One region of the Trichocoleus sp. DQ-A2 genome, then DNA from elsewhere that is predicted to be linked to it. Evidence: predicted binding sites of a transcription regulator. Region 1 holds the regulator's gene; the other holds the start of a gene.
What was found. Region 1 encodes NtcA, which controls nitrogen genes in cyanobacteria. Its sites were predicted from a motif close to TTTGTANNNNNNNNTACAAA; they were not measured.
Positions count from the first base shown of each region.

Region 2: urtA (urea ABC transporter substrate-binding protein) is a predicted target of NtcA. The motif match lies at 1,921-1,940, and genes of this name have one in related genera.

Region 1 covers NZ_JAMPKD010000008.1:202,000-205,180, forward strand. The annotation lists gene NC997_RS10220 (DUF3084 domain-containing protein) at 1-1,242, opposite strand, end outside; gene ntcA (global nitrogen regulator NtcA) at 1,490-2,161, opposite strand; gene fabI (enoyl-ACP reductase FabI) at 2,541-3,181, shown strand, end outside.
Region 2 covers NZ_JAMPKD010000001.1:31,829-35,009, reverse strand. The annotation lists gene urtB (urea ABC transporter permease subunit UrtB) at 1-199, opposite strand, end outside; gene urtA (urea ABC transporter substrate-binding protein) at 495-1,832, opposite strand; gene ureG (urease accessory protein UreG) at 1,974-2,591, opposite strand; gene NC997_RS00160 (urease accessory protein UreF) at 2,684-3,181, opposite strand, start outside.

The DNA of each region.
Region 1 (3,181 bases):
TCCCTGGACATAGTTACCAGCCGAAAAAACTCGGACTACATAGTTTCGACCATCCTGAATCTGGTTGATCAGTTGCTCGACCTGTGCCTCTGTAATTTGCACGACCCGTTCGTTCGCCACCTTGTTGAGACCGGGTTGGGTCGCTTTAATCGCTGTCCGATTCGCTTCCCGTAACAGCTGCTCAATGACCTGTCGGGCTGCGGCTGGCTCGACAATACGAAAAACGCCCGCCGCCAGAACCTGACCGCGCAGCAGTGCCAGACTACCCTGACGCAAAGTTTGATAAGACTGGTAATACTGTTCTAAGGTTGCCACTTCCTGCTCTAGGGAAGCTTGTTGTTTTTCGAGTTCTTTAAGGCGATTTTCTCGCTGGGCAATCACCTCATCTCGTTGAGAAATTTTGTTGTCAAGTAGAGATAAGGCTTTGTCTCGCTGGGCAATTTGCTCGTCGCGATCGCTCAGGCTCTTCCGAAAGGCAGCAAGTTTCTCATCAAGTTCGACAAGGGCTTGATCCCGCTTGAGAATTTGCTCATCGCGTTGGCTAATTGCTCGGTCTTGCTGGGCAATTTTTTGGTCGCGCTGAGTCACTTTCGCTTTGAATTCAGTAATTTCAGCTCTGACTTGATTTCGCTGCTGGAGGAGTTCTTGGCGTTCTGCTTGAAGTTGTTGGATTTCCGAACGTAGCGTCTTGGCTTGCCCTGAGACAGATGTAAGCTGTTTTTGGGTTTGCTGAAAGCTGCTGGCAACCCGGGTCAGTTCGCTTTGAGTCTGATTTAGTTGCGCCTCCGTCTGGCCTTGTTTAGCCAGCGCAGCTGCCAAAGATCGATTAATCGCATCTAAGCGCTGCTGAGCGACAGATTGCTGGGTGCGAGCTTGAGCGAGTTCCTTCTCGACTTGCTCTTTTTGGGCGGCGGTTTTAGCAAGTTCGCTTTCGGTTTTCCGTTTCTGCTCGTTCGCTTTGGCAATATCCTTACTGGCTGTCTTGAGTTTTTTCTGCACTTCTTGGAGTCTAAAAACTCCAATCCGCAATTGTTCGCTTGTCGCAAAGATGATTGTCAGTGTTGAGGCAGAAATCGTTAGTCCCGTTAGAATCGTTACTAAAACAGCTGTTTTGCGGGGACGCAGATTGAACAACGACAGGCGTGCTTTTCCCACGCGCGTGCCAATGCGATCGCCTACCGTTGCGATGACGCTTCCCAACACTAAAATAGACAAAATCAGGAAGAGCGCACTGTCGGTCATTGTCTGCTACAGTCATTCCAGTTACAGCCTATCGCATCGCAGGCTAGAGAAAGGGTTAACAGGAATTAAAGATCGAAGGTGAAATCGGAAAGGTTAAAGGTTGGAAGGTTGAAAACTATCCGCTTAAAACCTGACACCTTTTAACTCAACTCCCGACTAAATGTTAAAACTGGATAACCTGCTCGCGCTACCATGCCGTTTTAACCAACAACCTAACCTACAACCTGACGAGAGCCTCTAGCTGTTTTCAAGTAAACTGCTGACTCAGTGTAACTGGGTTGTGTACCGTAATTTTTTTCTTGTGGATAGAAATCATTTTTTCCTCCCGCAAATCTCCCAGTAAGCGGGTGACAGTTACCCTGGTGGAGCCGATTGCTTCTGCGATCGCTTGATGAGAAAGCTTCAGATCGATCGTAATTCCATTGGCGGTAGGAACGCCAAAATCACGGCACAGAATCAATAGAAAACTCACCAAGCGCGATCCCATATCTCGGTGAGCTAATGTCTCAATCATCATTTCTGTTTGCAAAATGCGCGAAGAAAGCCCTCGCAGCATCAACATCGATAGCTCCGGATTATCCTTGAGCGATTGCTCTACCTGATCGATCGGTGCCGAAAGCAGCTCCACTGGCGTAAATGCTACAGCGTGATAAAACCGATCCGAACGATGCCCTGTAATTAAGGACAGTACTCCAAAAACGCTGTTTTCTCGCAGCAGCGCCACGGTAATTTCTTCCCCAGCTTCATACACGCGAGACAGCTTTACTGCACCTTTGAGCAAAAAGTATACACGTTCAGCCGGGTCTCCTGGGAAAAAGATCGTCTTGCCCCGCTCAAAAGTTTCCACCACGGGTGGAAACGCCCCACCTCCCAGTTGACGGAACACAGCTGCTAGCGGTCTATCTTGCGTCACTACCACTTCCTTTTTCCTAAATGCTGCCCTACAGACTTCTGCAACTTTCTGTCGGAGGAACTTTAACCATAGCAAAACAACTATGAGAGTTTTCTGACATTAGACACAGATAAACTGACTTCCGGGTGGTTTTTGTGCTATTTGATACAAAATTTTAAAGTAGTTTCCTCCGCTACCTTCTTTAGCTCTCTCCCCGCTCAAGGCAAGTAAGATTATGACGGAAAATGTTGATATCTTGACAGTATCTGCGCCATCGGGTGGGATGCATGGTGAGTAAGGAGGCACGATCCTTACCCGTACTAGACAGCCTCGCTCCGGGCGATCGCGATCTTGAATACTCCCCTAAATCGGATATCCTCTAATATTGCCTTCAAAATCGACATTTATGCTAGATTTAACCGGAAAAAACGCCCTAGTCACCGGCATTGCCAACAATCGATCGATCGCCTGGGGGATTGCTCAGCAACTGCACCAAGCGGGTGCGAATCTAGGAGTGACTTACCTGCCAGACGACCGAGGTCGCTTTGAAAAAAAAGTGGCAGAGTTGGTAGAACCCCTCAATCCCAGCTTGTTTTTACCCTGCGATGTCCAGAATGAGACCCAAATTCAGTCTACATTTGACGCCATCCGCGATAAGTGGGGCAAGCTAGACATCCTGATCCATTGTCTTGCCTTTGCGAACAAGGAAGATTTATCAGGTGATTTTAGTACCACTACCCGTGCTGGCTTCACCCAAGCTCTAGAAATTAGTACCTATTCGCTGGTGCAACTTGCCGGGTCAGCAAAACCGCTAATGACAGAAGGCGGCAGTATTGTCACGCTGACTTATCTAGGCGGCGTTAAAGTGATCCCCAACTATAACGTGATGGGAATTGCCAAGTCTGGACTGGAAATGAGTGTCCGTTACCTGGCATCTGAGTTAGGACCGCAGAATATTCGCGTGAATGCAATTTCGGCAGGTCCCATCCGCACTTTGGCATCGTCGGCGGTAGGTGGCATTCTGGATATGATCCATCACGTTGAGGA
Region 2 (3,181 bases), on a different contig from region 1:
CAGACCAAGGCTTACCCAATATTTTGAAGCCATTTTGTACAACAAACGTTGTGTAGGCTCCTAGCATCATCAACTCACCGTGAGCTAAGTTAATGACACCCATGAGTCCAAAGACAATGGCTAGTCCCAGCGCTGAAATTAACAAAACCGCGCCGATGCTAATTCCATTAAAAATCCCATCCAGCAATCCTGCTATCACACCGCTTCCTCAGCCATTAATCATGGGTCATTAGTCATGGATCGTGAGTCATTAGTTATTAGCTTTCAAATCCCCTAGGTTGGGTTGAGGTAACGGATGCTGTTGGCATTAATTTTTGACCTCTCCCCACCCCAAACTCTTCCCTACAAGGGTAGAGGGTTCCAGACTCCCCCTTCCCTCATAGGGAAGGGGGATGGGGGGTTAGGTTCTTAATTAGCCAACACCATCAGGTAACGAAACCCAACCAATCTTCTCAAGATTGACGACTAATAACTAAGGACTAATTTTTAATCGCTTATATTTTGTACTGACCACCTTTTTTGGAATCTGACCAGTCGCATCCCAAACCCTTAGTTGCAGCAACGAATTGGTTCCAAGGAACTGGCTTCACTGCTGATTTCGTCTCATAGACAATCTTAAAGAGACCATCATCTGCGACTTCACCTAGCCGTACAAACTTAGAAATGTGATGGTTACTTTCCATCGTTACAGTGCCTTCTGGAGCCTCAAACTTCTGACCAACCGCAGCCTTTCGCACTGCCTCTAAATCGTCAGCGGTTTTTGCTTTCTCGACAGCTTGTTTCCACAGATAAACAGCAATGTAAGCTGCTTCCATCGGGTCATTTGTTACCCGATCTGGACCGTATTTTGCCTTAAAAGCTTCGACAAATTTTTTATTCGCCGGGGTATCTACCGTTTGGAAGTAATTCCATGCGGCATATTGGCCTTTGAGATATTCTGTGCCAATTGCTTTGACTTCTTCTTCGGCAATACTGACAGACATTACGGGATATTTATCTGGTCCCAACCCTGCACCTTGCATCTGCTTGAAGAAAGCCACATTACTATCCCCATTTAGGGTATTAAAAATGACGCCGCCATCAGGCAGAGCTGCTTTAATTTTAGTGATGATGGGCGTAACTTCTGTATTGCCTAGGGGTAAATAATCTTCACCGACGGTTTCGCCGCCTTTTGCCTTTAACTGCTCTTTAATAATCGTATTCGCGGTACGCGGAAAAACGTAATCAGAGCCAACTAGGAAGAATTTTTTGCCCTTATTCTGCAAGAGCCAATCGACTGCTGGCTCGATTTGTTGGTTGGGAGCAGCACCCGTATAGAAAATATTTTTGGAGCACTCTTGACCCTCGTATTGCACAGGATACCAGAGCATATGACCTTTTTCTTCAAATACTGGCAGCACTGCTTTGCGGCTGGCGGAAGTCCAACAGCCGAAAACGGTGACAACTTTATCCTGATCGATTAGCTTTCTCGCCTTCTCTGCAAAAGTAGGCCAGTCGGATTGACCATCTTCTTCAATTGCTTGAATTTGCTTGCCGAGGACGCCACCGGCTTTATTAATCTCCTCAATTGCCAACAGTTCGGCATCTACAACGCTGTTTTCGCTAATCGCCATCGTGCCGCTGCGAGAGTGCAGAATCCCCACTTTGATGGTGTTGCCTCCACCGGCAGCCGCAACGGTTGTCGCACTGGGAGAGGGAGACGCTGCTGTTGGGCTGGCAGTCTCAGAGGTGGAAGAGGGGGGAGTGCTGCTACAAGCTTTGAGAAGAATACTGGTTCCCAGAGTAGCAGAACCGTATAGAAGAAATTTACGTCGCCCTAATCGCCTTGCCATACCGTCACCGTACTCCTGGCTGAATCAGCCTAATGGTAGAGAACATACACAGTTAAGCAGTGATATTAGAGCGATGTTCTGGGAAAAAATTGTTATCAAAGATACAAAGAATCGAATTTTTGTATCTTTATCTAAGAAAGCTCAGCTTGCTGTTTTTGAAATTTCGCCCAGATTTAGGCGGATAAAGTCCACCACAGCGGTTAATCCTTGCTGAGTCTTCAAATTCGTAAAGATAAAGGGTTTTTCTCCACGCATCCTCCGCGCATCGCGTTCCATGACCCCTAAATCTGCTCCGACTTGAGGAGCAAGATCAATTTTGTTGATTGCTAAAAGATCGGATTTAGTAATTCCGGGACCACCTTTGCGCGGAATTTTGTCACCGGCTGCAACATCAATGACATAAATTGTCAAGTCTACAAGTTCTGGGCTGAAGGTAGCCGCTAAGTTATCGCCGCCACTTTCTAAAAACACTAAGTCTAAATCGGGAAATTGCTGTTCCATCTGTTCAATGGCGGCGATGTTCATGGAAGCGTCTTCGCGGATGGCGGTATGGGGACAGCCGCCAGTTTCGACACCCAGGATGCGATCGCTCTCCAAGGCGTGACTCCGCACTAAAAACTGGGCATCTTCCTGGGTATAAATATCATTCGTGACTACAGCAATTTGATATTTTTGCCGCATCGCCTTACATAAGGCTTCAACCAAGGCAGTTTTTCCCGAACCCACTGGGCCAGCTACTCCAACCCGAAAAGCATTCATAAAATTTTCTGAAAGCGAATGGCTAATTGCTCATCGTAGCAAGGCAATTAATCATTCGCTATTGACAGCTTTCACAAGCGGTTTGTCTTTGTTTAACTCCGAAATAAGCGCGTGTACTGCGTTTCGTGAGCTATACTCGCCAATGCTAATCCCCAACCGCAACTACTCAGGGCGTCATCTTCTAACCCTAAAATTTCCTTGGCAGCCTGAATCAGGGTAGGTTGTAGTTCTAGAAGTAGCTGTTGCCCAGCCGTTTGTCCGAGGGGAATTAATTTGACCCCGGCTGCGATCAAATTGGTTGCCCAGCTGTGTAAGTAGCCCAAGAGGGCAGATGCAGCGTCGATTTGCCAATGGGCGGTGGCAATGCCGAAAGCGATCGCATAATTACAAGGACTCCCAATTGCATCCACCATTGACCGAACCTGCGGCTGTAATTCCAAAAGCAATCGGATTAGCGATCGCCCCATCTGCCAACTTTGTGCTTGCAACTCCTGTGTTTCCTTAGCAGCAGATAACCAGACATTCCAGTAATTTAAAGCCTCTAAATCCCCGGCAATTGCCCCCCGATATCCCCGAATCATCACCGCTGC